DNA from 2 places in the Streptomyces sp. NBC_01750 genome. Region 1 is predicted to be linked to the other one. Evidence: riboswitches for the same ligand, from Rfam matches in the RefSeq annotation. Region 1 holds a riboswitch; the other holds the start of a gene.
The links. A riboswitch is a leader RNA that binds a small molecule or an ion and turns the genes downstream of it on or off. The one in region 1 is predicted to bind glycine.

Region 1 (15,830 bases):
CGGCGACGTCCGGGTCCAGCTCATGGAGAGGGGCGTTGAGAAGCGACATCTCGATCCCTGTCGTGGTCGTGGTCAGTTGCCGGAGAACTCGGTGTACTCGTCGGCGGAGAGCAGGTCCTTCGGCTCCTCGCTGACGCGCACCTTGAAGAGCCAGCCGCCCTCGAAGGGGGCGGAGTTCACCAGAGACGGGTCATTGACGACGTCCTCGTTGGCCTCGGTGACCTCACCGCTGACCGGGGAGTACAGGTCGCTGACGGACTTGGTCGACTCCAGCTCACCGCAGGTCTCGCCCGCGGTCACCGTGTCACCTACCTCAGGGAGCTGGACGTACACCACATCGCCGAGTGCGTTCGCCGCGTGCTCCGTGATGCCGACCGTCGACACGCCGTCCTCGGCGGCCGACAGCCACTCGTGCTCCTTGCTGAAGCGCAGCTGCTGGGGGTTGCTCATGGCCTGAATTCTCCTGTACGCGGGGGAGTGCTGGTGAACGGAGTGAAGGTGCGGACGATCACTTCTGGCGCTTGTAGAACGGCAGCGCGACGATCTCGTACGGCTCGTGGGTGCCGCGGATGTCGACGCCGACGCCCTCGCTGCCCGGGACGGCGTGCGTCGCGTCCACATACGCGATGGCGATCGGCCTGCCGAGGGTCGGGGAGGGCGCACCGGAGGTGACCTCGCCGACGACCTGGCCGCCCGCGACCACGGAGAAGCCGGCCCGCGGGACCCTGCGGCCCTCGGCGATCAGGCCGACGAGCTTGCGCGGCGGGTTGGACTCGGCGCGCACGGCGGCTGCCTCGAGTGCCTCGCGGCCGACGAAACGCCCGTCGTTCGTGGTCTTCTCGAACTTCACGACCCGGCCGAGGCCCGCGTCGAACGGGGTCAGCGCGGTGGTCAGTTCATGCCCGTACAGCGGCATGCCCGCCTCCAGGCGGAGCGTGTCGCGGCAGGACAGACCGGCCGGGACGAGACCGACGGGCGCGCCCGCCTCGGTCAGCGCCTGCCAGAGCTTCTCGGCGTACTGCGGCTGGACGAAGAGCTCGAAGCCGTCCTCACCGGTGTAGCCCGTACGGGCGATCAGCGCCGGGACGCCGGCGACCGTGCCGGGCAGGCCGGCGTAGTACTTCAGCCCGTCCAGGTCGGCGTCGGTCAGCGATGCGAGGATCCCGGGGGACTCCGGGCCCTGGACGGCGATGAGCGCGTACGCGTCGCGGTCGTCCCGTACCTCGGCGTCGTAGCCCTCGGCGCGGGCGGTCAGCGCGTCCAGCACCACCTGGGCGTTGCCCGCGTTGGCGACGACCATGTACTCCGTCTCGCCGAGGCGGTAGACGATCAGGTCGTCGAGGATCCCGCCGTCCTCCTGGCAGATCATGGTGTAGCGGGCGCGGCCGACGGCCACTCCGCCGATGTTGCCGACCAGCGCGAAGTCGAGGAGATCGGCCGCGCGCGGTCCGCTGACGGTGATCTCGCCCATGTGCGACAGGTCGAAGAGACCGGCCTTGGTGCGTACGGCGTTGTGCTCGTCGCGCTCACTGCCGTACCGCAGCGGCATGTCCCAGCCCGCGAAGTCGGTCATGGTCGCGCCCAGCGAGCGGTGCAGGGCGTCGAGGGCAGTCAGACGGGGGACGTGACTCATAGAAGTGGCTCCCAGGGCATGGCCGGCGAGGACAATCCTCCCCATCTGTCATCGGAACCTGAGAGGTTCGTCCCGACCACACGTATTGATGGTCGTGACTTGCACCTTGGGTGGAGCCACTCGACAGCGGCTCGCTTTTCAGATCTGCCTCATCACACGCGGTACGGGGCCTGAGAGATTCAAGGGAGGGACTTGCTCCTTCGGCGCCCGGCGCACACAGTGGCCAGGACTCTCCCGCGTGGATTCAAGCGGCCGGTATGCAGTTGGCGGGCACATCATTGCACGCATCGCGCCAGAGTGGTGCGTGTGGTCCGGAACGCGGCCGCGCCTGCCCGAAGTGGCCCGCAGCTGCGAATAGGTTGTGTCGCATTACCAATTCTTTACACTTCATGGGCAAGGGTGAGCGTGACCCGACATGGGGGAGGGTGATGACGTTGCAGCAGTCCGGTGCCTGTGCGACGACCGCGGGGGTGCCCGCCCGGCCGGACATGTCCGCACGGGAACTGCGCGGGGCGCCCGAGGCCATACTGCGCGACCTCAGGGACCGCTCGGGGCGCAGTCCGCACAGTCTGGTCTTCGCCGCCGGTGATGTGGTGGTCGTCTCCGGCCTGCCCGGCAGCGGCAAGTCCACGTTGATCCGGCGCGCGGCGCGCGGCCGTGTCATCGACTCGCAGGACACCCGGGACCGCTGGGAGGCCCTGATGCCGCGGCTGCTGCCGTACGCCGTCTACCGCCCGCTGGTACGGATCGCCCACTACGCCGGGCTGAGGCGGGCGCTGCGCTCCGGCGAGAGTGTCGTCGTCCATGACTGCGGTACGCAGACCTGGGTGCGGCGCTGGCTGGTCCGCGTGGCGCTCCGTCGCGGGAGCGGTCTCCATCTGGTGCTGCTCGACGTCACGCCCGAGGTCGCCAGACAGGGCCAGCGCGAGCGGGGTCGCGGTGTCTCCGGGTACGCCTTCGCCCGGCACCGGCGCGCGGTCGGGCATCTGATCGGCGACGCGGAGGCGGGCCGGCTGCCGGCGGGCTGCGCTTCGGCGGTGCTGCTGGACCGGGACGCGGCGGGGGTGCTGGCGCGGGTCGGCTTCGAGAAGCCGTAGGGCGGTGCGCGCGGGGCTGGGACTCGGCCTCTGAGGCCTTTGAGGAGCGGGATCCGCGGAGCCCCGGTTCATGTCCGTCGGGCCGCGGAGTTAGGCTCGTGGCGCGCAGCCGTGGAAGCCGGGGGAGAAGGACCGCACATGGAGATACCGGAGCAGACCCATCCGTATCCGTCTTCCGGCTGGCCGGGGAACGAGCTGGAAGAGGTGCTCGGCGCATCGCTCGGCAACCCCTCGGCAGGCGGCCGGCTGGTCGAGGTGCTCGGCCGCAGTCATATCTGGGTGCCGCTGCCCAACGGCGGCGGACCCGACAGCCCCGATCTCGATCTGCCCACGATGGAGATCGACGGCGCTCCCTATGTCCCGGTCTTCAGCTCCGAGCAGCAGTATCTGCAGTGCGTCGGCAGCCATGTCTCCTTCACCGTCGCGCCCGCACGGGAATTCGCCCGCGGGCTGCCTCCGCAGCTCGGTATCGCCGTGAATCCCGGCGGTACGGTCGGCGCGCCGCTGCCGCCGCCCGCGGTCGCCGAGCTGTGCCGGGTGGGACGTACACCGCTGGACGGCCCCGCGACCGGCGGCCGGGTCCGGCTCTTCGAGCCCGACTGGCAGGAAGAGCCGGTCGACTTCCTCGCCGCCGCGGCCGGGGAGTTCGAGGCCTCCGGCGTCGTCCTCACCGCCCGTCGTGCGCTCGCCTCCATCGAGGGCGACCCGCCGGCCCTCTTCATAGGTGTCCAGCTCTCCTCCTGGGAGGCCGCCGAGCGCAATGCCCCGATGGACGCGCTCGGCCGGGCGCTCGGCCGGGTCCAGGTGGGCTGGCCGGTCAACCTCGTACTGCTGGATGCCGCCCAGGACCCGGTCGGCGCATGGATGCTGGAGCGGGTGCGGCCCTTCTACGAACGGCCGCACTTGTAGTCGTCAAGTCGGTGTCAGGACTGCCGATTAAGCTGGTTTGATGGCCTTACCGCAGCACTCGTGTGCCCGGGGCGGCTGTGGTGTTGCTGCATCGAAGAGGCATCGAAGAGGGGCGGAACCAGGGTGAGTGCGTCAGGCACCGCGGCGGCCGGGCAGGTCGAGCACATGCTGCGCCAGGTGACTCCCGGACGCTACGACGCGTACGAGGCGCTGCTGCACGCCATCGCCGACCCGTCGAACGGCCAGGTCTGGATGCTGCTCTGGCACGGCCAGGCCGGATCGTCGGACGCCCAGTACGGCAACATGGAGGTCGACGGCGTCGGCTACGCGCCCTGCGTCACCTCCGCCCAGGAGCTCTCCGTCTCCGGCTGGAACCGTGCCCACGAGGTGGTCACCGGCCGGGACATCGCCCGCGCGCTGTACCCGGACCGCTGGGGTATCTGGCTCAACCCGCACGCGCCGGGCGGCGGCGTCGGCATCCCCTGGCTGGATCTGCGCCGCATCGCCACCGGCCTCGACCGGATGCCCGCAGGACCGCTGCGACTGTCCGAACCGGCCATCGAGCTCCCGCACTTCTACGGCCTGCTCGCCCAGAATGCCCACCGCACGCACGCGATCCGCTCGCTGCGCCGCGCCTGGGTGCAGCCCGCGCTCGGCGCTCCGTATCTCGCCATCGGGCTCGATCTGTACGACACGAGCAGGCAGTCCGTGGACACGGTGCGGGCGATGATGCAGCAGTCGATCGCCGCGGTACCGGACGGGTTGCCGGTCTCCACCGTCGCGATGTCCGACGAGTACGACCCCGTCACGATGTGGCTGCGGGCCAACGCCCGCCCGTTCTACGACCGTGAGGCCCATGCCGGCGGCGTGCCCGCCGGCGGCGGCTACGGCTATCCGCCGCCGCACGGCCGCTGAGTCGGCCGTGACAGCACATTGACGCTCAGGGCCTGACCTGCTGATTCCATGCCCCAACTTCACACTTGGGGTGCAATTGTGTGCGCTTGGACCTTCAAACGCCTTGCAATCGAAGAGCCGCCCTCGTCCGCATGGCGGCACAACAGTCAACTTTCGCCCCATTTGCGATATTTGGCGTTCCGCTCAGTCGGTGGCTCCGTCCGTATAACGGAAACCCCCTCCCCTCATCACGTTTGAGCAAACATTCCCCGAGGGGTCTGGCGGGTGATCGCGGCAGCGTTGAAGACTCCCGGCAACAAGGACCCTTCGGTCCTGTGTACGACCAGCTTTTTCGAACATTCCTCGCAACACACACAACTGCACCACTGATGTGAACGAAGCCGCTACAGCGGCGGGCATGGGTCGGTCACCGCCGGCCGAGAGGGGTCCCCACCACGATGACGGCACCACTGCACGACACGAGCGCGGCCGAAACCGCGGCCGTCGATGTCGCCGCCGATGTCCCGCAGAAGGCCATCGAAGGGCGTTCGCCCTGGAAGATCGCCTGGATCCGGTTGAAGCGTGACAAGGTCGCACTTGTCGGCGGTTTCGTGGTGCTCCTCCTGATCGTGGTCGCGATATTCGCTCCACTGATCGTGAGTCTGCTCGGCCACCCGCCGGAGGAGCTCCACGAGGATGCGATCGACCCGCTGTTGGGTACCCCGATCGGTGACTGGGGTGGCATCAATTCCGACTTCCTCTTCGGAGTTGAGCCGGTCAACGGCCGGGACGTCTTCAGCCGAATCGTCTACGGCGCGCGGATCTCGCTTCTCGTCGCCTTCCTGTCCGCCTTCGTCGCGGTCACCCTGGGCACCGTCTTCGGAGTCGTCGCCGGCTACTTCGGCGGCTGGGTCGACGCGGCGATCAGCCGGGTGATGGACCTGCTGCTGGCCTTCCCGCAGCTGCTCTTCATCATCGCCCTGATCTCGGTCGTCCCGAATGAACTGTGGGGCTTCTCCGGTTCGGGTCTGCGCATCGCGGTCCTCGTCCTGGTGATCGGCTTCTTCGGCTGGCCGTACATCGGCCGGATCGTGCGCGGGCAGACGCTCTCGCTGCGTGAGCGGGAGTACGTCGAAGCGGCGCGCAGCCTCGGTGCGGGCCGTACGTACATCCTCTTCCGGGAGCTGCTGCCGAACCTGGTGGCCCCGATCACCGTCTACACGACGCTGATGATCCCCACCAACGTCCTGACGGAAGCCGCCCTGAGCTTCCTCGGCGTTGGCGTCAAGCCGCCCACTCCGTCGTGGGGCGAGATGCTCTCGACGGCCGTGCGCACCTACGAGGACGATCCGCTGTTCATGATCATCCCGGGCCTGGCGATCTTCGTCACCGTGTTGGCCTTCAATCTCTTCGGCGACGGCGTACGAGATGCGCTGGACCCGAAGGGGTCCCGCTGACCCCCACACGTCCCTGCGGACACACCGCCCCTGCCGAAGCCGTCAGGAGCAATAGCCCAGAACCACGGCCCTCAAGGGCAGTGACTACTACGGAGGTTGCGAGCATCGTGACAACCAATCGCACGTCGAAGCGCAGGCTTGCCGCAGGCACGGCTGTCGTGCTCGCGGCCCTGCTGACCGCCACGGCATGTGGCGGCAAGGACGACGGCAAGGACGGCGCCGGCAAGGCGGCCGGCTTCAACGCCGGCATTGGCAAGGTCGCCAACGCGTCCGACACCAAGGGCGGCACGCTGAAGTTCGTCGGCACCCAGGACGCCGACTCGTGGGACCCGCAGCGCGGTTACTACGGCTTCATGTGGGACTTCGCCCGCTATTACACCCGCCAGCTCGTCAGCTTCAAGGCGGCGCCGGGCCAGGGCAGCACCGAGCTCGTCCCGGACCTCGCGACCGCGAAGGCCGAGATATCGGACGGCGGCAAGACCTACAAGTACACCCTCAAGGACAACGTGACCTGGGAGGACGGCACGCCCGTCACCTCGCAGGAGATCAAGTACGGCATCGAGCGCACCTGGGCTCAGGACGTCATCTCCGGCGGTCCGGTCTACCTGATGCAGGTGCTCGACCCGAAGACCGAGTACAAGGGTCCGTACAAGGACAAGGCCGCGGACAAGCTCGGCCTGAAGGCGATCGAGACGCCGGACGCGAAGACCATCGTCTTCAAGCTGCCGAAGCCGAACGGTGACTTCGAGCAGATGCTCGCCATGCCGGCGGCCTCGCCGGTGAAGAAGGAGAAGGACACCGCCTCCAAGTACGGCCTGAAGCCCTTCTCCAACGGCCCGTACAAGATCGACTCGTACGCGCCGAACAAGTCGATGTCGCTGTCCCGCAACACCAACTGGAAGCCCGCCTCGGACACCATCCGCAAGGCGCTTCCGGACAAGATCACGGTCACCTTCATGACCAACGCGGACGACATGGACAAGCGCCTGCTCAAGGGCGACTTCGATGTCGACATCAACGCGACGGGCATCGGCCAGGCGGCGCGTACCACCGCCCTGCGCAAGCACAAGGACAACCTCGACAACGGCCAGACCGGCTTCATCCGCTACGCGGTCTTCCCGCAGACGGTCAAGCCGTTCGACAACATCGAGTGCCGCAAGGCAGTCATTTACGCCGCCGACAAGAAGTCGCTGCAGACCGCCCGTGGCGGCCCGCAGGCCGGTGGCGACATCGCCCCGAACATGCTCCCCGCGGGCATCAAGGGTTCCGACCCCACGTACGACCCGTACGAGGTCCTCAAGAACGACAGCAAGCCGAACGTCGAGAAGGCCAAGGCCGCGCTGAAGGCCTGTGGCCAGCCGAACGGCTTCAAGACCACCATCGCGGTGCGCAACAACAAGCCGGTCGAGGTCGCCACGGCCGTCTCGCTGCAGAACGCGCTGAAGCAGGTCGGCATCGACGCTCAGGTCGACCAGTTCGACGGCGCCCAGACGTCCGGCATCATCGGTTCGCCGAAGGTCGTCAAGTCCAAGGGCTACGGCATCATCATCATGGGCTGGGGCGCGGACTTCCCGACCGGCCAGGGCTTCTCGCAGCCGCTGGTCGACGGCCGGTTCATCCTGCAGAGCGGTAACAACAACTTCTCCGAGCTGAACGACCCCGCGGTCAACAAGCTCTTCGACCAGGCCATCGCCGAGACCGACCCGGCCAAGGCCGGCGAGATCTACAAGCAGATGAACCAGAAGGTCTCCGAGGCTGCTGTCTACCTGCCCTTCGTCTACGACAAGACGATCACCTGGCGCAGCACCCGCCTGACCAACGCCTACACCGCGGACGCCTACAACGGCCGCTACGACTACGCCTCGCTCGGCGTCGTCAAGTAAATCCCAGTCAGTTCACGTTCCAGTGCCACACCCGCTAGGCACGAAGGGCAGGTGATGGCCGCGAGCGGTGGCCCGGGGCCCTCTCCATAAGAGAGGGCCCCCGGGCCACCGTCGGGCCGAGCGCAGTGCTTGCATATCTCATCAGGCGAATCTTCGCCGTCATCGTCATGCTGATGGTCATCACGCTGGTGACCTTCGGAATCTTCTTCCTCTTCCCCAAGATGATCGGGACGGACCCGGCGCTGTACTTCGTCGGCAAACAGTCCGACCCCGCCTCCATCGAGGGCATCCGGCAGAAGATGGGCCTGGACGACCCGATCCTGGTCCAGTTCGGGAAGTTCGTGGCCGGGCTGGCTGTCGGACGGACGTACGCCAACGGCTCCGACGTGACGCAATGCGCCGCGCCCTGCTTCGGGTACTCGTTCAAAACCGAGCAGGAGGTCTGGCCGCTGCTGCTCGAGTGGCTGCCGGTCACCCTCTCGCTCGCCGCGGGTGCTGTCGTGCTCTGGGTGATCGGTGGTGTCTCCACCGGCATCATCTCCGCCCTCAAGCGCGGTACGCCGCTGGACCGTTCGGCGATGGGCATCGCTCTCGGCGGTGTCTCGCTGCCCATCTACTTCACCGGCATGCTCTCCCTGGCGCTCTTCTCCGACCAGCTGGGGTGGTTCGACCGGCCGGACGCGGCGTTCAGTGAGGATCCGGCGGCCTGGTTCAACGGCATGGTTCTGCCGTGGGTCACGCTGGCCTTCCTGTACGCCGCGATGTACGCCAGGCTCACCCGCGCCACCATGCTGGAGGTCCTCAACGAGGACTACATCCGCACCGCCAGAGCCAAGGGCCTCACGGAACCGGTGGTCATCGGCAAGCACGCGATGCGCTCGACCATGACCCCGATCCTGACCGTCCTCGGCCTGGACCTCGGAGCCCTGGTGGGCGGCGCGGTCCTGACCGAGAGCACCTTCTCCCTGCACGGCCTCGGCTACAACGCGGTGAAGGCAATCAGCGACCACGATCTGCCCGTGATCCTCGGAGTCACGCTCATCGCGGCCTTCTTCGTCGTCCTCGCCAACCTCGTCGTGGACCTCATGTACGCAGTGATCGACCCCCGAGTGAGGCTCTCATGACCGATCTGACGAAGACCGGCGCCGTCGGCGAGCCCGTCTCCGCGGGCTCGGCCCCCTCCACCGCCTTCCTCGAGGTACGCGACCTCCAGGTGCACTTCCCGACCGACGACGGTCTCGTGAAGTCGGTCGACGGACTCTCCTTCACGCTGGAGAAGGGCAAGACCCTCGGCATCGTGGGTGAGTCCGGTTCCGGCAAGTCGGTGACCTCGCTCGGCATCATGGGCCTGCACCGCGTCGGCCAGTACGGCCGGCAGAAGGCGCACCTCTCCGGCGAGATCTGGCTGAACGGCAAGGAACTGTTGACCGCAGATCCGGACGAGGTACGCCGCCTGCGCGGCCGCGACATGGCGATGATCTTCCAGGATCCGCTGTCCGCGATGCATCCGTACTTCACCATCGGCAAGCAGATCAGCGAGGCGTACCAGGTCCACAACAAGGCGGACAAGAAGACCGCCCTGAAGCGGGCCGTCGAGTTGCTGGACCGGGTGGGCATCCCGGAGCCCCACAAGCGGGTGGACAGCTACCCGCACGAGTTCTCCGGCGGTATGCGCCAGCGCGCGATGATCGCGATGGCGCTGGTCAACAACCCCGAGCTGCTCATCGCGGACGAGCCGACCACCGCGCTGGACGTCACCGTCCAGGCGCAGATCCTCGACCTGATCCGGGATCTGCAGAAGGAGTTCGGCTCCGCGGTCATCATCATCACCCATGACCTGGGCGTCGTCGCCGAGCTGGCCGACGACATCCTGGTGATGTACGGCGGCCGCTGCGTCGAGCGGGGTCCGGCCGAGAAGGTCTTCTACGAGCCGCAGCACCCCTACACCTGGGGCCTGCTGGGCTCGATGCCGCGTATCGACCGTGACCAGACCGAGCGCCTCATCCCGGTCAAGGGTTCCCCGCCCAGCCTGATCAACATCCCCAGTGGCTGTGCTTTCCACCCGCGTTGCCCGTACGCCGATGTGCCCAAGGGCGGGATCACCCGCACCGAGCGGCCGGAGCTGCGGGAGGTCGGCAGCCGACACCACTCGGCCTGCCACATGTCGCAGGAGGACCGCACGCGGATCTGGACCGAAGAGATTGCGCCGAAGCTTTGAGTGAGACAAAGGATTCCGAGATGGCGATCCCGGAGCAGGCCACCTCCTCGCCCGAGCCGTTGCTCAAGGTCACCGGACTGGTCAAGCACTTCCCGATCACGAAGGGGCTGCTGCGCCGGCAGGCCGGTGCCGTTCAGGCGGTCGACGGCATCAGCTTCGACGTACTTCCCGGCGAGACGCTCGGTGTCGTGGGTGAGTCCGGCTGTGGCAAGTCGACGATGGGCCGGCTCATCACCCGGCTGCTCGAACCGACCGGTGGCAAGATCGAGTTCGAGGGCAAGGACATCACGCACCTCGGTGTCGCGGGCATGCGCCCGATGCGCCGGGACGTGCAGATGATCTTCCAGGACCCGTACGGCTCGCTGAACCCGCGCCACACGGTCGGTTCGATCGTCAGCGCGCCGTTCAAGCTGCAGGGCGTCACACCCGAGGGCGGGATCAAGAAGGAGGTCCAGCGGCTGCTGGGCCTGGTCGGTCTCAACCCCGAGCACTACAACCGCTACCCGCACGAGTTCTCCGGCGGCCAGCGCCAGCGCATCGGTATCGCGCGGGCCCTCGCCCTGAAGCCGAAGCTGGTCGTGGCGGACGAGCCGGTCTCGGCGCTGGACGTGTCGATCCAGGCGCAGGTGGTGAATCTGCTGGACGACCTCCAGGACGAGCTGGGTCTCACCTATGTGATCATCGCCCACGACCTGTCGGTCATCCGCCATGTCTCGGACCGCATCGCGGTGATGTACCTGGGCAAGATCGTCGAGCTGACGGACCGCAAGTCGCTGTACGAGTCGCCGATGCACCCGTACACGAAGGCGCTGCTCTCGGCGGTGCCGGTGCCTGACCCGAAGCGGCGTGGCGCCAAGAGCGACCGCATCCTGCTCAAGGGCGACGTCCCGTCGCCGATCTCCCCGCCGAGCGGCTGCCGGTTCCACACCCGGTGCTGGAAGGCGACGGATATCTGCAAGACGCAGGAACCGCCGCTGCTGGCACTGAAGACGGGCCACCAGGTGGCCTGCCACCACCCGGAGAACGCACCGGACCTGGCCCCGGGCGACGCGGCGCTCCTGCCGTCGGCGCGGGAGGCGATCGAGATCGTCGACGTGACGCCGAAGGCATCGGAGACCGCAGGGGCGAGCCTTGCGAAGTCCGACGAGGACGCGGACCACACCGAGGCCGGGGCGAGCCTCGCCAAGGCCGAGCCTGAGGCCATCGAGGCGGAGACCCCGGCCGCCGCGGCGTCGGACGACGCCGCCGACAGCGGGCCTGAGCCTGCCGTGGGTGAGGACGCCGATGCGCAGCCGGGCGACAGGACCGGGCCCGTCGAAGGCAAGGCGTCCGACGGGTAGTCAGGCGCTGCCGGGGTGAGAGCTCCGGCCGATGGCGACGCCGTCGGCCGGGCCGGGCCTGTCGCAGGCGAGAGCGCCGATGCGCAGGGCGAGTCCGGGGCAACCGGGGCGGAGCCTTCGGCCGAGCGCGGCGTCGTACGCCGACGGCGCCGGGACCTGCCGGAGGTGCGGCCGCGCAGCCGCAGGCCGAGCCTGCGGCCGGCGAAGGTGACGGCTCGGCCAGGAGGGGCCGTGGGCGCCGGGGAAAGCGAGGCCGCGCCCGCCCGGGCGAAGAAGGCGAGGCCGAGGCTCAGCCCGCTACGGGCGTCGTCGGCGGCGCCGCGGAGGCCGCCGGCGGGGACCGCCGGTCGATCCGCGGGTAACCACGGCAAGCTCCGCGTCGTGGAACCGGCACAATCGTCCGGTGCTCCATGAACTGTTCACGCCCTCCGTCCAGCATGCGCTCGACCTCGCCGGGATCTTCGTCTTCGCGATCTCCGGCGCACTGCTCGCCGTACGCAAGAATTTCGACGTCTTCGGCATCGCGGTGCTCGCTGAGGTGACCGCGCTGGGCGGAGGGCTCCTTCGTGACCTGATCATCGGGGCCGTCCCGCCCGCGGCCTTCAGCGATCTCGGTTACTTCCTCATGCCGCTCGTGGCGACCGCTCTGGTCTTCTTCCTGCATCCGCACGTCGAGCGCATCCAGGTCGGTGTCAATGTCTTCGACGCCGCAGGCCTCGGCCTGTTCTGCGTCACCGGCACCACCAAGGCCTACGAGTACGGGCTCGGCCTCACCTTCTCCGCCGCGCTCGGGCTTGCCACCGCCGTGGGTGGCGGTGTGCTGCGTGACGTACTCGCCAACGAGGTGCCGTCGCTGCTGCGCTGGGACCGTGATCTGTACGCCGTCCCCGCCATTGTCGGCGCGACCATGGTGGTGGTCGCCATCCAGTTCGACGTACTGAACGCGGCCACCAGTGGATTCGCCGTGGTGACCGCGTTCGTGCTGCGGCTGCTCGCGATGCGCTTCCACTGGCGCGCGCCGCGCGCCTGGAACCGGCGCTCGGCAGCCGCCGAAGAGAGCTAGCCGAAGAGAGCCGGCAGAGCCGGACCGCTCCGGAATGCCGCGTTCCGCCGGTCTGGCCCGCACAGAGCAAAAAAAGCTACCGCTCAGTAATTTTCTGTTGTACGGTGCCGCCATGGCACAGGCAGTACAGGCAACCATCGGGGACAGTGAGTTCGACCGCGACACCGCTGTCACCCTGCGCGCACCGGGCATCTATGACGCGGAGCTCTCGGCGGGCTGGACGATCATCCGCGCCGTCAACGGCGGCTACCTGCTGGCCCTGCTCGGCCGTGCGCTCGGGGACGCTCTGCCGCACCCCGACCCGTTCACGGTCTCGGCGCACTACCTCACGGCGTCGCACCCGGGCCCCGCGGTCATCCGCACCGAGGTCGTACGCACCGGCCGCACGCTCTCCACCGGCCAGGCCTCGCTGTTCCAGTACGCCGAGGACGGCACGGAGGTCGAGCGCATCCGCGTCCTCGCCTCGTACGGAGACCTGGACGCGCTGCCCGACGACGTACGCACGTCGGCGGAGCCGCCCGTCATGCCGGCGCTCCAGGACTGCCTCGGCCCGTCCGACGGTCCCGCGCCGAAGATCCCCGGCAGCTCGGCCATCACGGAACGCCTGAACATCAAGCTCGACCCGACGACCGTCGGCTGGGCCGTCGGCGCCCCCTCCGGCAAGGGCGAGATGCGCGGCTGGTTCGCCCTCGCCGACGGCCGTGACGCCGACCCGTTCTCGCTGCTGCTCACGGTCGACGCGCTGCCGCCGACCTCGTTCGAGCTGGGCCTGAAGGGCTGGACGCCGACGGTCGAACTCACCACGCACATCCGCTGCCGCCCGGCCCCCGGACCGCTCCGGGTCTCCATCGCGACCCGCAACCTGGCCGGTGGATTCCTGGAGGAGGACGCGGAGGTCTGGGACAGCGCGGACCGCCTGGTGGCTCAGTCGCGCCAGCTGGCGAAGGCTCCGCGCGACTGAGGACCCGCCTTCATGTCGTTGCCGGTATATAACCCGCGAAGTATGTTCGAGGTATGCCCATACCGTTCGACGTGCTCGCGGATCCGAGCAGGCGCAGGATCCTCGATCGGCTTCTGGAGCGTCCGCACCTGGTCGGTGAGCTCACCGACCGGCTCGGCCTGAGCCAGCCCGGCACCTCCAAGCATCTGCGAGTGCTGCGGGAGGCCGGTCTGGTCCGGGTCCGCCAGGACGCCCAGCGCCGCTGGTACGAGCTGACGCCCGAGCCCCTCGCGGAGCTCGACGCCTGGCTCGCGCACTACCGCCATCTGTGGGCGGGGAGTCTCGACGCTCCCCCGGACTTCGTCCGGGTGGACCCCCATGGACGACAGTCCGACGCGATGGAGGACGACTCCTCATGAACCCGCACTCCGACACTCTCACCACTGCGGACGGGCGCACCGCGCTCCGGATGGAGCGCCGGCTCGCGCAGCCGCCGCAGCGAGTCTGGGCCGCCATCACCCAACCCGCCCACCTCGCCCGGTGGTTCCCGTCCGAGGTGTCCGTGGAGCTCAGGCCCGGAGGGGCAATCGGCTTCGTCTTCCCCGGTTCCGGCGAGCCGGGGATGACAGGCACCGTGACGGACGCAGAGGAGCCGCGTGTCTTCGCCTTCACCTGGGGCGAGGACCATCTGCGCTGGGAGATCACCCCGGAGGGCGATGGCTCGCTGCTCACCCTCGTCCACACCTTCGGCGACCGCTTCGGCGCGGCGAGCTTCGCCTCGGGCTGGCATCTGTGCATCACCGCGCTGGGCCAGTTGTTGGACGACGGGAAGGTCGACGTCACACAGGACACCTTCGGTGAACTGCACGAGACGTACCTCGCGCAGTTCGATCTGGGCCGCGGCGTGGTCGAGCACACGGCGGACGGTCGCCGGATCCGCATCGAACGCCAGCTGGTGCGCCCCGTGGAGACGGTCTGGGCCGAACTGACTTCGGGCACGGAGCCGTTGAAGGGCACACCGGCACCGAAGGGGTTCACCGCACCGCGGACTCCTCCGGGCCCGGTCAGCGAAGTGCACGCCCCGGACCTGCTGGCTTTCACCACCCACTCCGGGGGTGAGGTCCGCTGGCAGCTGACCCCCGGCACGGGCCACGGCCCGCGCCTGATCCTGACCGAATCGGGTCCGGGCGACTTCGACGCGGAATCGGCGCTGACGGCCTGGCAGTCCCGCGTCGACGCCTTGGCGGCCCGCCTGCCGGAGAAGTAGGGCGGAGGTTCAGCCGCTCGGGGGGTGCCCCACGGTCAAGCAGGGTGGGGCACCCCTCCCATGCGTCACACCGAGCGCCCCAGCCACGCCGCCAGGCGGTCGTACGCGTCAGCACCCTCCGGCGCTTCCCGCACCGGCCCGAAGGGAGCGCCTTCCGCGCGGGATTCGGGCGGCAGCACCTCGTGGGCGATCGGCAGGATCACCTCCGCCAGGGCCGGGTCGAGCGGCAGCGGGTGGCCCAGGGACCACGAGAGGTCCCACGTGTGCGTGAGTGTCTCCATCACGTAGCCTCCCACCGCGGCCGCGCCCGGCACCGTGCCCCACGGGACCGTGACCTCACGGGTCAGCTTCGTGTCGTCCGCCCACGCCGCCGTGAACCGGCGGTGGGCCTCCTCGTACGCCGTCACCCAGCCGTCGTCCGCGACACCGTCCACCCGGGCCGGCACGGACAGGCCGTCCCCGCCCTCCCCGATGAGCGCGATCCGGTGTACACCGCCCACGACATGGGACAGCAGCGCCCGTACATCGAACTCCGTACACGGTGTCGGGCCGTCGAGCCGCTCCGGCGTCACGGTCTTCAGCACGCTCGCGAACTGGTCGGCCGCGCGCTCGTACAAGGGGCGGGGATCGTTCATGGTGTCCATCTCCTCAAGACCGGAACTCGGTGACGAGGGGGACTCTTCCGGGATAACCTGACACCTTCCGTCATGTTTTCCAAAGACCCTGAGACCCGTGAAATCCGACCGGCTGCTATCGATCCTGCTGCTCCTCCAGACCCGCGGTCTTGTCCCGGCCGCCGAACTCGCCGAGCGGCTCGAAGTCTCCGTACGCACCATCTACCGCGACATAGAGGCGCTCTCCTCCTCCGGCGTCCCCGTCTACGCCGAGCGCGGGCGGCACGGCGGCATCACGCTGCTGCCCGGCTTCCGTACCGATGTCACCGGGCTGACCGCCGACGAGTCCCGCGCCCTCTTCGTCCTCGCCGCCCAGGGCGTCCACTCCGCGCTCGGCCTCGACGAGGCGCTCGGCTCCGCACTGCGCAAGGTCATGGCCGCGCTGCCCGAACCGCACCGGCCGGCGGCCGAGTTGACGAGCCGGCGGATCCTGGTCGACCCGGCCCGCTGGATGC
Region 2 (15,830 bases), 4.7 Mb from region 1:
GATAACAGGCTGATCTTCCCCAAGAGTCCATATCGACGGGATGGTTTGGCACCTCGATGTCGGCTCGTCGCATCCTGGGGCTGGAGTCGGTCCCAAGGGTTGGGCTGTTCGCCCATTAAAGCGGTACGCGAGCTGGGTTTAGAACGTCGTGAGACAGTTCGGTCCCTATCCGCTGCGCGCGCAGGAGTCTTGAGAAGGGCTGTCCCTAGTACGAGAGGACCGGGACGGACGAACCTCTGGTGTGCCAGTTGTCCTGCCAAGGGCATGGCTGGTTGGCTACGTTCGGAAAGGATAACCGCTGAAAGCATCTAAGCGGGAAGCCTGCTTCGAGATGAGGACTCCCACCCCCTTGAGGGGTTAAGGCTCCCAGTAGACGACTGGGTTGATAGGCCAGATGTGGAAGCCGGGCAACCGGTGAAGCTGACTGGTACTAATAGGCCGAGGGCTTGTCCTCAGTTGCTCGCGTCCACTGTGTTAGTTCTGAAGCAACGAACTGTCGAGTCCCCCTGTGGGATTCCGGGTCGTACATCTTCATAGAGTTTCGGTGGTCATAGCGTTAGGGAAACGCCCGGTTACATTCCGAACCCGGAAGCTAAGCCTTTCAGCGCCGATGGTACTGCAGGGGGGACCCTGTGGGAGAGTAGGACACCGCCGAACAATCATTGTGGGAAAGCCCCGCACCGTTATGGTGCGGGGCTTTTCTGCGTTCGGGCCCCATTACGCCAACCCCTGTGTAGGACCAGCGCATGGCTGAGGGTAGGGTCAGGGGGCATCGTTGGCACGTTCCGCACAGGAGGCTCCCGGGTGGAGGTCCAGGAGACCCGCGTTCAGACGGACCGGGTACTCACCATCCCCAACATCCTCAGCATGGCGCGTCTGCTTGGCGTGCCTCTCTTCCTGTGGCTGATTCTCCGCCCCGAGTTCGGGGGCCCCAAGAGCGATGGCTGGGCGTTGCTGGTGCTGATGCTCAGCGGTGTCACTGACTATCTCGACGGCAAGCTTGCCCGCCGATGGAACCAGATCAGCACCCTCGGTCGGCTTCTGGATCCGGCCGCCGACCGTCTCTACATCCTCTCCACCCTCGTCGGACTGACCTGGCGCGAGATCCTACCCATCTGGCTCACCGCGGCCCTATTGGCTCGGGAACTGATGCTGCTGGTGATGGTGGGTATCCTCCGCCGGCACGGTTATCCGCCGCCCCAGGTGAACTTCCTGGGCAAGGCAGCCACGTTCAACCTGATGTATGCCTTCCCGTTGCTGCTCCTCAGCGACGGCAACGGGTGGCTTGCGTCACTCGCTGCTATTTTCGGATGGGCGTTCGCGGTATGGGGTACAACACTGTATTGGTGGGCAGGGATCCTCTATGTGGTCCAGGTCCGCCGCCTCGTCAAGGCGGATGCAGTAGCCGATTGACCTCGTCGATGCGTTGCCGTGCAGTGTTGCCGGCCGCGCATGACGCCAAAGCGGCTCTTTGGACGGGTGAAGTCGGCTAGACCGTCGTCTCTTCAAGGAGGACGCTTCCGACATGAAGGCCGTCGTGATGGCCGGTGGCGAAGGAACTCGACTTCGCCCCATGACCTCGAGTATGCCCAAGCCGCTCCTGCCGGTGGTCAACCGGCCGATCATGGAGCATGTGCTGCGGTTGCTCAAGCGGCATGGGCTCAATGAGACCGTCGTAACCGTGCAGTTTCTCGCCTCGCTCGTCAAGAACTACTTCGGCGATGGTGAAGAGCTCGGGATGGAGCTCACCTATGCCAATGAGGAGAAGCCACTCGGCACTGCGGGGAGCGTGAAGAACGCCGAGGAGGCGCTGAAGGACGATACGTTCCTCGTTATCTCCGGTGATGCGCTGACCGACTTCGACCTCACCGATCTGATCGCCTTCCACAGGGAGAAGGGCGGACTGGTCACGGTCTGTCTGACCCGGGTGCCGAATCCACTGGAATTCGGTATCACCATCGTGGACGAAGGTGGAAAGGTCGAGCGATTCCTGGAGAAGCCGACCTGGGGACAGGTTTTCTCTGACACCGTCAATACCGGCATCTATGTCATGGAGCCCGAGGTATTCGACTATGTCGAGGCCGATGTTTCCGTGGACTGGTCCGGTGATGTGTTCCCGCAGCTCATGAAGGAAGGCAAGCCGATCTACGGCTATGTCGCCGAGGGCTACTGGGAGGACGTGGGGACGCACGAAAGCTACGTAAAGGCACAGGCGGATGTCCTCGAGGGCAAGGTCGATGTGGAGATCGACGGGTTCGAGATCTCGCCGGGTGTCTGGGTCGCGGAAGGGGCGGAAGTACACCCCGACGCCGTGCTCCGCGGTCCGCTGTACATCGGCGACTACGCCAAGGTCGAAGCCGATGTGGAGATCCGCGAGCACACGGTCGTCGGGTCCAACGTGGTCGTCAAGAGCGGCGCCTTTCTCCATAGGGCCGTGATCCACGACAACGTCTACATCGGTGATCATTGCAATCTCCGGGGCTGCGTGATCGGTAAGAACACCGACATCATGCGTGCCGCGCGCATCGAGGACGGCGCCGTGATCGGCGACGAGTGCCTCGTGGGCGAAGAATCGATCATCCAGGGCAATGTGCGGGTCTACCCGTTCAAGACGATCGAGGCAGGCGCCTTCGTCAATACCTCCGTCATCTGGGAGTCGCGGGGCCAGGCGCATCTCTTCGGAGCTCGCGGAGTCACCGGAATCCTCAATGTGGAGATCACGCCCGAGCTGGCGGTACGGCTGGCGGGTGCGTACGCCACCACCCTCAAGAAGGGGGCGACGGTCACCACGGCGCGTGACCACTCCCGGGGTGCCCGCGCGCTGAAGCGGGCCATGATCTCAGCGCTGCAGACCAGTGCCATCGATGTACGGGATCTGGAAAACGTGCCGCTGCCGGTCGCGCGACAGCAGACCGCGCGGGGAAGCGCCGGCGGCATCATGATCCGTACGTCGCCGGGTGTGCCGGACTCCGTGGACATCATGTTCATCGACGAGCGCGGAGCGGACCTCTCGCAGGGCGGGCAGCGAAAGCTGGACCGGGTGTACGCGCGCCAGGAGTACCGGCGTGCGTTCCCGGGCGAGATCGGGGATCTGCACTTCCCGTCCAGCGTCTTCGACTCGTACACCGGCTCACTGCTGCGCAATGTCGACACCTCGGGCATCGCCGAATCGGGGCTCAAAGTCGTCATCGACGCGTCCAACGGCAGTGCCGGACTTGTGCTGCCCAACCTGCTCGGACGGCTCGGTGTGGACGCCCTGACGATCAACCCGGGGCTCGACGAGTCGCGGCCCACCGAAACGGCGGACACCCGCCGCTCCGGGATGGTGCGGCTGGGCGAGATCGTGGCCTCCGCGCGGGCGGCCTTCGGTGTGCGCTTCGACCCCGTCGGCGAGCGGCTGTCCCTCGTTGACGAGCGGGGGCGGATCGTCGAGGACGATCGCGCACTGCTGGTGCTGCTCGACCTGGTCGCGGCCGAACGGCGCAGCGGGCGGGTGGCGCTGCCGGTGACGACCACCAGGATCGCCGAGCAGGTGGCGGCGTACCACGGCACTCAAGTGGAGTGGACGACCACATCGCCCGACGATCTGACGCGTGTGGGCCGGGAGGAAACCACCATCTTCGGCGGAGACGGCCGTGGTGGCTTCATCGTTCCGGAGTTCAGCAGTGTCTTCGACGGCTTCGCGGCCTTTGTCCGGCTGGTCGGCCTGGTGGCTCGTACGCAGCTCACGCTGAGCCAGATCGACGCCCGGATTCCGCGGGCGCATGTGCTGCGGCGTGATCTGGCGACGCCGTGGGCGGTCAAGGGTCTCGTGATGCGACGTGTCGTCGAGGCGGCCGGCGACCGGGATGTCGATACGACCGACGGTGTGCGGATCGTCGAGCCCGACGGCCGCTGGGTCATGGTGCTTCCCGACCCCGCGGAGGCCGTCACTCATCTGTGGGCCGAGGGTCCGGACGACGCCTCGGCGCAGGCGCTGCTCGACGAGTGGTCCGCCGTCCTGGACAGCGCAGGTCTCTAGCGTGGGGCCGGTGTGTCGGGAGTTGTCCGTGGACGGCTTCCGGCACACCGGTGGGGCCATTCGGCGGTAGCAGCCGCGACGTGCGACGATGTGCGGCATGTCGCAGCAGCCCCCCGTTCGGAGCACCGGCTCTCCACCTCCGCGTCCCGATGCGTCCATGTCGCTGCTGACGAACGTTATGGAGCACAGCCTCGACGACGGATACGCGGAGGCGACGGCCCGCCGGGCGGCGGAAGGCGGCGGGCTGCCCCGTCCGCTGCGTGCGAAGCTCGGTCTCGCCGCCGGCCTGGTACTCGCGGCCCTGGTCGTGACCGTCGGAGCCGCGCAGGCGCGGATATCCGCACCGGTCGTGGCGAAGGAGCGCGAGGAGCTCATCGACCGTATCGACGCGGAGACCACCGCGGCGGACGAGCTCGAGCGCAGTGTCGACACGCTCCGTGAGCAGGTGGGGGCCCGGCAGCGGAAGGCGCTCAAGACCGGGGGCGGGGGCCAGGGGGAACTCGTAGCGCTGCTCTCCGGTGCCACAGAGGTCCAGGGGCCGGGCGTGAAGCTCGTCGTCGACGACGCGAAGGACACCGAGCAGGGCGGCGACGGCCCGCGGGAGAGCAGCGGCTTCAACGACACGGGCCGGGTGCGGGACCGCGATATGCAGCGGATCGTCAACGGCCTGTGGGAGTCCGGCGCGGAGGCTGTCGCCATCAACGGTCAGCGGTTGACCGCCCTGTCTGCGATCCGTGCGGCGGGCGACGCCATACTGGTCGACAACAAACCGCTGGTGCCGCCGTACACGGTGCTTGCGGTGGGGGACGGGAAGAAGTTGAGCACCGCCTTCCAGGACAGTGCCGACGGGCAGTATCTGCACGCGTTGCAGGAGAACTTCGGTATCCGCACGAGCATTTCCAACCAGGAAAAGGTGCGTCTGCCGGCGGCGCCCAGCTTGATCGTACGTACAGCAGAGCCGAAGACCGCCGACGCCGGAAAGGGCACCGGGCAGGGTACGGCTGACACAGGGAAGGGCACATCGTGATCGCCGTACTGGGCCTCGTCGTGGGAGTCGTGGTCGGACTGTTGGTCCGACCCGAAGTACCGGCGGTGGTCGAGCCCTATCTGCCGATCGCCGTCGTCGCGGCTCTCGACGCGGTATTCGGTGGCCTGCGGGCCATGCTCGACGGCATCTTCGTCGACAAGGTCTTCGTTGTCTCCTTCTTGTCGAATGTGGTGGTGGCCGCGCTGATCGTGTTCCTGGGCGACAAGTTGGGCGTCGGTGCCCAGCTGTCCACGGGCGTGGTGGTCGTGCTCGGTATCCGGATCTTCTCCAACGCTGCCGCGATCCGCCGGCATGTGTTCCGGGCGTGAGGCAGATGAACAGCGAAGAAAACCCGAAGGGCGAGGAGCCGGAGGCGGTGGCGCCCCCTGCCGAGGAGCAGACCGGTGAGCAGCCCGGCGAGCAGTCTGGTGAGCAGACCGGCGAGCAGACCGGCCGGCAGCGGCTCGTCGCGGTGTTGTGGCCGCCGCGGGTCACGCGCGCTCAACTCATCGTCGCCGTGCTGCTGTTCGTCCTCGGTCTTGGACTCGCCATCCAGGTCCGTTCGAACAGCGACAACAGTGCGCTGCGTGGCGCCCGCCAGGAAGACCTGGTGCGCATCCTGGACGAGCTCGACAATCGCACCCAGCGGCTCGAGGACGAGAAGCAGCGTCTGGAGGATCAGCGCACCGAGCTGGAGAGCAGCTCCGACCAGGCCGAGGAAGCGCGCAAGCAGACGCTGCAGAAGGAACAGCAGCTGGGCATCCTGGCCGGCACAGTCGCGGCGCAGGGACCGGGCATCACGCTGACCATCGAGGACCCGTCCGGCACCGTCGAGTCGGACATGCTGCTCGACACGATCCAGGAGCTGCGGGCCGCGGGTGCGGAGGCGATCCAGGTCAACGACACCAGGGTCGTGGCGGACACGTATTTCACCGGCACCGGCGGCGACATCCAGGTGGACGGCAAGCGGATCTCCGCGCCGTACACGTTCAAGGTCATCGGCAAGCCGCAGGATCTGGAGCCCGCCCTGAACATCCCGGGCGGTGTGGTGCAGACGCTGGAGAAGGAGCAGGCCACGGCCACGGTAGCGCGGTCGGAGAAGATCGTTGTGGATGCGTTGAGACCTGCGAAGCGGCCTGACTACGCTCGGTCGTCATCGCAGTGAGGCGGAGAGTATGAGGTCCGGCGGACGAGGGCATGAGGGTTCGGGGGGTCGGCACATCACAAGCGTGGCGCGTGGTGGAAACTGTCTTGCGGTTTCGGACGTTGTGATGATGTCCGGGTCGGCAGGTCTGATCATTGAGGGTTCGTCCTGCCCCACGGGCGGGTCTATTTCGGTCAAGGGGAATCGCCCGTGAAGTTGTTTGGGAAGTTGTTCGGCAAGAGCGCACGCGAGGACGGCGGCAACGCCCGGCACCGCGCGCCACGCCACGGCCAGAGTGAGGAGCAGGGCGCGGAGCGGCCGCTCTTCCGGGATGAGGTGGGTGGTCCGGGTGGTGACATTTCGGGCGGTCAGGGCGCGTCATCTGTTGACCCTGCCGGTCCCGGCCGCATAGGTTTCGGGGAACCATCAACCTCAAGTACGGGTGGAGGGTTTGCCTCCGACCCGTATGCGACCAATCCCCACGCGGGGCAGCCGCGGCAGGAGGACCCGTCCATGTCGGCCTTGGTTTGTACGAGGTGTGGGCACCGCAATGCCGAGGCCAGCCGGTTCTGCTCCAACTGCGGTGCGCCGCTGCGGGGCGGAGCGCCGGCGGAGCGCGCCTCGGAGACGACCTCGACGATCTCCATCTCCGGCATCGAGGCCTACGACGCCGAGGTGACCGGACAGACCGCCGTTCCTTCGCTCTCGCCCGAGGCTCAGGCGGCCGTCGACGCGCTGCCGCTCGGCTCGGCGCTCCTCGTGGTGCGCCGCGGTCCGAACTCCGGCAGCCGCTTCCTGCTGGACGGTGAGCTGACCACGGCCGGCCGTCACCCGCAGAGCGACATCTTCCTCGACGACGTGACGGTCTCGCGGCGTCACGTGGAGTTCCGCAGAGGGCCGGACGGCCGTTTCGGCGTCGCCGACGTCGGCAGTCTGAACGGCACGTATGTCAACCGCGAGCGGATCGACTCGGTCCTCCTGTCGAACGGCGACGAAGTCCAGATCGGCAAGTACCGGCTGGTCTTCTACGCCAGCCAGCGGGGCGTGTGACCTCCCCCAGACTCCGTCCGGGGGGACCCCCAGGAAGGTACATGCTACGAACACCGACGGGCGGTGCCGGTCACGGCACCGCCACCGCGGGCAACCGGCTGATGAGTATCGGCACGGTGCTCAGTCAGCTGCGCGACGAGTTTCCCGAAGTCACCATCTCCAAGATCCGTTTTCTGGAGGCCGAAGGACTGGTCGAGCCGCGGCGGACACCGTCCGGGTATCGCAAGTTCAGCCCGGAGGACGTGGAGCGGCTGGCACAGGTGCTGCGGATGCAGCGGGACCACTATCTTCCGCTGAAGGTCATCCGGGAGCATCTCGACGCCCTGGGGCGCGGTGAGCAGGTAAAGCTGCCCGCGCAGGGCGCGCAGCGGGAACTGCTCGACGGCCCCTGGGATTCGGAGCCCGAACGTCCGACCGCTGCCCGGGTGGGTCGCGCGGAGCTTCTCGCGTCCGCCGAGGTGAGCGAGGACGAGGTGGCCGAGTGGGAGTCGTACGGCCTTCTCGCGGCGGACGAGGACGGCGCCTACGACGCCGAGTCGGTCACGGTGGCCAGGCTTGTCGCGGATCTGGGGAGATTCGGACTCGAGCCGCGGCATCTGCGTGCCATGAAAGCCGCTGCCGAGCGTGAGGCCGGGCTCGTGGAACAGGTGGTTGCACCCTTGCGGCGGCACCGCAATCCGCAGACCAGGGCCCATGCCGAGGCGACCACGAAGGAGCTTGCGGCCCTTTCCGTACGGCTCCATGCGGCCCTTGTGCAGACGGCGCTCGGGGTACGGCTCCACTGATCATGGGGGAGCCCGACTACCCAAACCGGTCGGGCACGTCCTAGGGTTGCTGTGTGAACGAGCTCGACGTTGTGGGTGTCCGGGTCGAAATGCCCTCGAACCAACCGATCGTGCTCCTGCGTGAAGTGGGAGGCGACCGGTACCTCCCCATTTGGATCGGTCCCGGGGAGGCGACCGCCATTGCCTTTGCCCAGCAAGGCATGGCTCCTGCCAGGCCGCTGACCCATGACCTCTTCAAGGATGTGCTGGAGGCGGTGGGTCAGGAGCTCACCGAGGTCCGCATCACTGACTTGCGTGAAGGGGTCTTCTACGCGGAGCTGGTCTTCGCCAGCGGAGTCGAGGTGAGCGCCAGACCGTCCGACGCCATAGCGCTGGCCCTGCGCACCGGTACGCCGATCTACGGCAGTGACGGGGTGCTCGACGACGCGGGAATCGCGATCCCGGACGAGCAGGAGGACGAGGTGGAGAAGTTCCGCGAGTTCCTCGATCAGATCTCGCCGGAAGACTTCGGCACCAACAGTCAGTGACCGCCCAGCCGGGCTCTGTTGGCGCATTCGAGCAGCCTTTCCCCGAATAGGGGCACGGGAAACCACTCTCAAGGTGATTATCACTCGGCGTGCCGAGTGTGGCGATCGTTGACGCACCCCGGGCGACTGCCTACCGTCGAGATGGCAGGTCAAGGACGGAGGTCGGCGTGAGCAGCAGCGGCGACGGTACGGCGGCGGGCGGGCCGTATCCGCTTCACGACAGTGCGGCCGACCTCTCTACGGAGACGATCGGCTACCGCGGGCCCACCGCGTGTGCGGCGGCGGGTATCACCTATCGGCAGCTCGACTACTGGGCGCGTACGGGCCTGGTCGAGCCCAGTGTGCGGTCGGCGTACGGCTCCGGAACCCAACGGCTCTACAGCTTCCGCGACGTGGTCGTTCTCAAGATCGTCAAGCGTTTCCTGGACACCGGCGTCGCGCTGCAGAACATTCGTGCCGCGGTGCAGCATCTGAGAGCCCGCGGCTTCACGGATCTCGAGCGTATGACGCTGATGAGCGACGGCGCGACGGTCTACGAGTGCTCCTCGCCCGACGAGGTGGTCGATCTGCTGCAGGGCGGCCAGGGCGTCTTCGGGATCGCCGTGGGCGTGGTCTGGCGGGATGTCGAGGCCGCGCTCTCGCAACTGCACGGCGAGCGGGTCGACACCGGCGAGACCCTGGTCGGGAACAATCCCGCCGACGAGCTGGCCAGGCGCAGGCGCGACCGGGCCGTCTGAAGCGCCCGTTGTCAGTGGTGTAGGGCAGCATCGGAGATGTGAGAACCGCGCCGACGATTCTGCATCTGGACATGGATGCCTTCTTCGCCGCCGCCGAACAGGCGGCGAAGCCGAGTCTGCGCGGGAAGCCGGTGGTGGTCGGCGGGCTCGGGCCGCGCGGAGTCGTCGCCACCGCCTCGTACGAGGCCAGACGGTTCGGCGTGCACTCCGCGATGCCGATGGCGCAGGCCAGGCGGCTGGCGCCGAACGCCGCGTATCTCGTGCCGCGCTTCTCCCTCTACCGGGCGGTCAGCGAGCAGGTGATGGAACTGCTTGGCAGACTCTCGCCGCTGGTGGAGCCGCTGAGCCTCGACGAGGCCTTCGTGGACCTGGAGGCGGGCGGCTCGGCCGACGACTCGGCGTCGGCCAGGGCGACCGGTGAGCGGCTGCGCGCCGATATCCGAGCGGTCACGGGGCTCACCGGTTCGGTCGGGCTCGCGGGGTCCAAGATGCTGGCCAAGATCGCCTCCGAGCAGGCGAAGCCCGACGGTCTGGTCCTCATAGAGCCCGGCACGGAGCGAGAGCTGCTCGGGCCGATGTCCGTGCGTACGCTGCCCGGGGTCGGGCCGGCGACCGGGGAGCATCTGCGGCGGGCCGGAATGACAACCGTGGCCGATCTGGCGGAGGCGGGCGAGGACGAGCTCGTACGTCTACTGGGCAAGGCACACGGAGCCTCGCTGTTCCGGATGGCGGTGGGGCACGACGACCGGCCGGTGGTGGCCGAGAGGGACGCGAAGTCGGTGTCGGTGGAGGACACCTTCGATGTGGATCTGCACGACCGGGTACGGGTGCGGATCGAGGTGGAGCGGCTCGCCGAGCGGTGTGTGCAGCGGCTGCGGTCGTCCGGGCACTCGGGGCGGACCATCGTGCTGAAGGTGCGGCGGTACGACTTCTCGACCCTGACGCGCTCCGAGACGCTGCGCGGGCCGACGGACGACCCCGCGGTGGTGCGGGAGGCCGCCGGGCGGCTGCTGGAGGCTGTGGACACCACGGGCGGGGTTCGGCTGCTGGGAGTGGGCGTGACCGGGCTCGCGGACTACACGCAGGAGGATCTGTTCGCCCAGGCCGCAGCCGGTGAGCAGGCCGAGGCCGGGGAGCCGGACGGCGGTCCGGAGCCGCACGAGGCCGGCGAACGGGCCGGCGAAGGGGCCGGCACCGCGGGGGCGGAACACCAGCCGCCCGCCGAGCGGCGCTGGCCGGCCGGGCATGACGTACGGCATGCCGAGTACGGGGCAGGGTGGGTGCAGGGCAGCGGGGTGGGGCGGGTCACGGTGCGGTTCGAGGAGCCGTGGTCGCGGCGGCCGGGGCGGGTGCGCACCTTCATGGTCGACGACCCGGACCTGGAGCCGGGCGATCCGCTACCGCTGGTGGCACCGCCCGCGACAGCGGACGCCGCTCAGTCCTCCCGGCCCGCCAGCCGGCCGAAGTCCCGGTCGGGTCGGGAGCCGGGGCCGGAGCCGGAGTCCCCGTCGGACGGGCCGGAGGGGTCGGAGGACGCGGCGGGCGTCTCGGGAGCTTCGGGGAGTTCGAGTCCGTAGTGGTGGTAGAGCTGGAGCTCCTGCTCGGGGGAGAGATGGCGGCCGACACCGAAGTCGGGGGCATCCTTGATCAGCGCGCGCTCGTACGGGACGTGCAGGGTGTCTTTGACGACCTTGCTGGGCTCGAGCGGGACGAAGGCGTCCCGGCTGAAGAGGCCCGTGCGCACGGCCGCCCACTCGGGCGCCCCTGTCGCATCGTCCAGATACACCTCGTCCACAGTCCCGATTTTGGTGCCGTGGCTGTCGAACGCCTTGCGGCCGATCAGGCTGCGCGGATCGATATCGGTCTGCACGGTCCCTCCAATAGGTCGCAACGGGTGTTTAAATACTACAAAAGTGCACATCGGAGGTATCGGCCACTCGAGCGATCGACGACGAGGCGCGCTGGTACGCTGGCTAACGGCTGCTGACCCCGTGCGGGAGAGTCCTCCGGTGAAAGTACCGGCGGCGCCGAAGGAGCAAATCCTCCCCGGAATCTCTCAGGCCCCTGTACCGCACGGACGAGGTCACTCTGGAAAGCAGGGCGGGCGTCGGACGGCATCCGCTCTCACCGACGGTGAAAGTCGGCGTGCCCTGTGCGCGTCGGTGAAGCTCTCAGGTTGAGATGACAGAGGGGGAGGCCGTCCGGGCATCCGCGCCGTGGTGCCCCTCGTAGGTCGTGTCTGACCAGGAGGCCTCCTTAATGACCGCCAACCGCATTCCGCTCTCCCAACTGGAGCGAGGCACCCCCTTCGAGCAGCGCCACATCGGGCCCGACGCCGGGGCTCAGGCCAAGATGCTCGCGCAGGTGGGCTACGGCTCGCTCGACGAGCTGACCTCCGCCGCGGTGCCCGATGTGATCAAGAGCGCCGAGGCGCTGAACCTCCCGGGCGCCCGCACCGAAGCCGACGTTCTCGCCGAGCTGCGCACCCTCGCCGACCGCAATCAGGTGCTGGCGCCGATGATCGGCCTCGGCTACTACGGCACCTTCACGCCGCCGGTCATCCTGCGCAATGTCATGGAGAGCCCGGCCTGGTACACCGCGTACACGCCGTACCAGCCGGAGATCTCGCAGGGCCGGCTCGAGGCACTGCTGAACTTCCAGACGATGGTGGCCGATCTGACCGGCCTGCCCACCTCCGGCGCATCGCTGCTCGACGAGGCCACCGCCGCCGCGGAGGCCATGTCGCTGGCCCGCCGCGTCGGCAAGGTCAAGGACGGCGTCTTCCTGGTCGACGCCGACGCACTGCCCCAGACCCTCGCGGTGATCCGGACCCGCGCCGAGCCGACCGGTGTCGAGGTCGTCACGGCGGATCTGAGTGAGGGCATTCCGGCCGAGATCGCCGAGCGCGGCGTCTTCGGCGTACTGCTGCAGTACCCGGGTGCCTCCGGTGCCGTACGGGACATCAAGCCCGTCGTCGAGCAGGCGCACGAGCTCGGCGCGATTGTCACGGTCGCCGCCGATTTGCTGGCCCTGACCCTGCTCACGTCGCCCGGTGAACTGGGTGCCGACATCGCCGTCGGCACCACCCAGCGCTTCGGTGTCCCGATGGGCTTCGGCGGTCCGCACGCCGGCTACATGGCGGTACGTGACAAGTTCGCCCGCAGCCTGCCGGGGCGCCTCGTCGGCGTCTCCGTGGACGCGGACGGCAACAAGGCCTACCGGCTCGCGCTGCAGACTCGTGAGCAGCACATCCGCCGGGAGAAGGCCACCAGCAACATCTGCACCGCGCAGGTGTTGCTCGCCGTCATGGCGGGGATGTACGCGGTCTACCACGGTCCCGAGGGCCTGCGGTCGATCGCACAGCGCACCCACCGCTATGCCGCGCTGCTCGAGGCGGGACTGCGGGCCGGCGGTGTGGACGTCGTACACGGTTCCTACTTCGACACGGTGACCGCCCGGGTGCCGGGCAGGGCCGCCGAGGTCGTCGCCGCCGCACGCGAGGGCGGAGTGAACCTGCACCTCGTCGACGCCGACCAGGTCTCCATCTCCTGCGACGAGACAACCGGTCGTGAGCAGCTGTCCGCCGTCTGGTCCGCCTTCGGTGTCGAGGGCGACATCGAGGCGCTCGACGCGACCACCGCGGAAACGTTGCCCCAGGCCCTGCTGAGGACCGACGACTACCTCACGCACCCCGTCTTCCACGAGCACCGTTCCGAGACCGCGATGCTGCGCTACCTGCGCAGGCTCGCCGACCGTGACTACGCCCTGGACCGCGGCATGATCCCGCTCGGCTCCTGCACCATGAAGCTGAACGCGACCACCGAGATGGAGCCGGTGACCTGGCCGGAGTTCGGGCAGATGCACCCCTTCGCGCCGGTCGAGCAGGCCGCCGGGTATCTCACGCTCATCCATGAGCTGGAGGAGCGCCTCGCCGAGGTCACCGGGTACGACGCGGTGTCCATCCAGCCCAACGCCGGTTCGCAGGGCGAGCTCGCGGGCCTGCTCGCCGTACGCGCGTACCACCGCGCCAACGGCGACGCCCAGCGCACCATCTGCCTCATCCCCTCCTCCGCGCACGGCACCAACGCCGCCAGCGCCGTGATGGCGGGCATGAAGGTCGTCGTGGTGAAGACCGCCGACGACGGCGAGGTGGACATCGAGGACCTCCGCGCCAAGATCGAGCAGTACCGCGACGAGCTGTCCGTGCTGATGATCACGTACCCGTCCACGCACGGTGTGTTTGAGGAGCACGTCGCCGACATCTGCGCGCAGGTGCACGACGCCGGCGGCCAGGTGTACGTCGACGGCGCCAACCTCAACGCGCTGGTGGGTCTCGCCAAGCCGGGCAAGTTCGGCGGCGACGTCTCGCACCTCAATCTGCACAAGACCTTCTGCATCCCGCACGGCGGCGGCGGTCCGGGCGTCGGCCCGGTCGGGGTACGGGCGCACCTCGCCCCCTACCTCCCGAACCACCCGCTCCAGCCGACCGCGGGACCGGAGACGGGCGTAGGGCCGATCTCGGCCGCGCCGTGGGGCTCGGCAGGCATCCTGCCGATCTCCTGGGCGTACGTACGTCTGATGGGTGGCGAAGGCCTCAAGCGCGCGACGCAGGTCGCCGTGCTCGCGGCCAACTACATCGCCAAGCGCCTTGAGCCGCACTACCCGGTGCTCTACACGGGTCCGGCCGGCCTGGTCGCGCACGAGTGCATCGTGGACCTGCGGCCGCTGTCGAAGGCGACCGGCGTCAGCGTCGACGACATCGCCAAGCGTCTGATCGACTACGGCTTCCACGCGCCGACGATGTCCTTCCCGGTGGCCGGCACACTGATGATCGAGCCCACCGAGAGTGAGGACCTGAACGAGATCGACCGCTTCTGTGCCGCGATGATCGCGATCCGCGGCGAGATCGAGAAGGTCGCGTCCGGCGAGTGGCCCGCGCAGGACAATCCGCTGAGCAACGCCCCGCACACGGCGGCGGCGCTCGGCGGGGAGTGGGAGCACGCCTACAGCCGGGACGAGGCCGTCTTCCCGGCCGGAGTGAGCGCCGCGGACAAGTACTGGCCGCCGGTGCGCAGGATCGACGGTGCGTTCGGCGACCGTAACCTCGTCTGCTCCTGCCCGCCGCTGGACGAGTACGACAACTGACGCGGGGAGCGCATGCATCGGGGCCGGTGCGGAGAGAAGTCTCCGGCCGGCCCCCTTGTCGTACCGACGGCGCCTCAGGCGGCCGTCATCACCTGCCCGGTCTCCCGTGCCCGGTGCGGAGCGATGATCTGCCCGTCGGGCAGAAGCTCACCGGTGTCCTCGAAGAGCAGGACGCCGTTGCACAGCAGGCTCCAGCCCTGCTCCGGGTGGTGCGCCACGAGTCGGGCCGCTTCCCGGTCGGCTGAGTCGGATGTAGGGCAGAGTGGCTGGTGCTGGCACATGGGTGGGTTCTCTCGCTGCGTTGTAGTGAGTGTCCTGCGGCTTGATGAGGTGTTCATGGCCGCCCCCCGTATCTGTCGGTCGGCTCCCAGTGTTGCCCCACGGGCGTCAATCCGCAGGGATTTCGCGGCAGCTCTTCTTACTGGTTAATGACGTATCACCCAGGCGGACGGTTCAGCTCAACTCCACTGTCCTTTCGGGTGGTTCAGGGGGGCCGGTATGGGCTAGTCCGGATGGAGCAGACGTGCGCCCCGCGACCGGCTGGTCACGGGGCGCGACGTGCGGTTTTCAGGCGGGTGAGCCGAGCAGCGGGGCAGGCGCAAGCCGCAGTGTCATCACCGGCAGCAGATCGGCGACGCGGTGCGGACGGTGCGCCGCGATGCCGGGTGGCGCCGGAGCCAGCGGTACCAGTACGTCCGTCGGCCGGGGGGTGCCGGCCGAGGCGTCGGCGTCCGTGTCGCCGTGCAGCCAGAGGGTGAGCATGTAGAGCTCCGGAATGGACAGCAGGCGCGGCTGGAAAGGGGTGTGCATCGACTCGGCCTGGCGCAGCGCCCGTTCGGTGGAGCTGAGGTAGGGGCCTTCGAAGAAGTGCGAGAAGGCCCAGCCGTCGGGGGTGAGCATCGTTTCCGCAGCGGCCACGGCTCGTTCGCCGCTGCGGATCAGGAAGCGCCAGCCGGCGAGGCGGGTGTAGGGGGCGCCGCCGCTCGGCACGATCTGGTCCAGTACGTGGACGGGTAGCGGGAGTTCGGGGCTCAGCGGGCCCTGGGCGGACCTGAGAGCGGGTGTGCGAGCTTCGCGGACGGCGGTGGGAGAACCGAGCGCCGTGAGGACGGTGCGCAGGGCAGGCGCGGGAGCCGGGGGGACATGCAGCGGCATGGTGGGTCGCCTCTCACTTCGGAGACACGTTGGAGCGTGGGCAGGTGCGGACGGCACTGTCAGCGTGCGGGGCCAGAGGGGGGCCGGAAAGGCCACCGGGCGCCAACTCTCTACCTCGTTTGCCGAGTTTATACGACACGTGTTCTCGCAGTGTTTCTGCTAGCGGTCGCACGTATTTCCGGCAAGGTGGTATCAGGCCCTTCTCCGGCGGCCTTTCTACCGATATTTCGTGAAGGCGG

Region 2: linked by a shared signal. The riboswitch ahead of gcvP (aminomethyl-transferring glycine dehydrogenase) and the one ahead of gcvT (glycine cleavage system aminomethyltransferase GcvT) in region 1 are both predicted to bind glycine.

Annotation. Positions count from the first base shown of each region.
Region 1 covers NZ_CP109137.1:6,209,186-6,225,015, forward strand. Annotated here, with positions in the region: gene glyA (serine hydroxymethyltransferase) at 1-49, opposite strand, end outside; gene gcvH (glycine cleavage system protein GcvH) at 73-450, opposite strand; gene gcvT (glycine cleavage system aminomethyltransferase GcvT) at 509-1,633, opposite strand; glycine riboswitch at 1,783-1,880, opposite strand; gene OG966_RS28370 (AAA family ATPase) at 2,062-2,730, shown strand; gene OG966_RS28375 (enhanced serine sensitivity protein SseB) at 2,869-3,639, shown strand; gene OG966_RS28380 (enhanced serine sensitivity protein SseB C-terminal domain-containing protein) at 3,763-4,554, shown strand; gene OG966_RS28385 (ABC transporter permease) at 4,992-5,990, shown strand; gene OG966_RS28390 (ABC transporter substrate-binding protein) at 6,098-7,873, shown strand; gene OG966_RS28395 (ABC transporter permease) at 7,999-8,997, shown strand; gene OG966_RS28400 (ABC transporter ATP-binding protein) at 8,994-10,091, shown strand; gene OG966_RS28405 (dipeptide ABC transporter ATP-binding protein) at 10,112-11,431, shown strand; gene OG966_RS28410 (trimeric intracellular cation channel family protein) at 11,835-12,494, shown strand; gene OG966_RS28415 (thioesterase family protein) at 12,607-13,455, shown strand; gene OG966_RS28420 (ArsR/SmtB family transcription factor) at 13,509-13,853, shown strand; gene OG966_RS28425 (SRPBCC family protein) at 13,850-14,701, shown strand; gene OG966_RS28430 (TIGR03086 family metal-binding protein) at 14,767-15,345, opposite strand; gene OG966_RS28435 (helix-turn-helix transcriptional regulator) at 15,434-15,830, shown strand, end outside.
Region 2 covers NZ_CP109137.1:1,469,155-1,484,984, reverse strand. Annotated here, with positions in the region: rRNA gene OG966_RS06595 (23S ribosomal RNA) at 1-454, shown strand, start outside; rRNA gene rrf (5S ribosomal RNA) at 541-657, shown strand; gene OG966_RS06585 (CDP-alcohol phosphatidyltransferase family protein) at 805-1,413, shown strand; gene OG966_RS06580 (mannose-1-phosphate guanyltransferase) at 1,526-4,021, shown strand; gene OG966_RS06575 (DUF881 domain-containing protein) at 4,119-5,048, shown strand; gene OG966_RS06570 (small basic family protein) at 5,045-5,377, shown strand; gene OG966_RS06565 (DUF881 domain-containing protein) at 5,383-6,213, shown strand; gene OG966_RS06560 (FHA domain-containing protein) at 6,361-7,242, shown strand; gene ftsR (transcriptional regulator FtsR) at 7,284-8,027, shown strand; gene OG966_RS06550 (bifunctional nuclease family protein) at 8,081-8,554, shown strand; gene OG966_RS06545 (MerR family transcriptional regulator) at 8,722-9,291, shown strand; partial or broken gene OG966_RS06540 (DNA polymerase IV) at 9,330-10,796, shown strand; gene OG966_RS06535 (PRC-barrel domain-containing protein) at 10,727-11,173, opposite strand; glycine riboswitch at 11,276-11,373, shown strand; gene gcvP (aminomethyl-transferring glycine dehydrogenase) at 11,551-14,436, shown strand; gene OG966_RS06525 (DUF5999 family protein) at 14,511-14,717, opposite strand; gene OG966_RS06520 (hypothetical protein) at 15,004-15,591, opposite strand.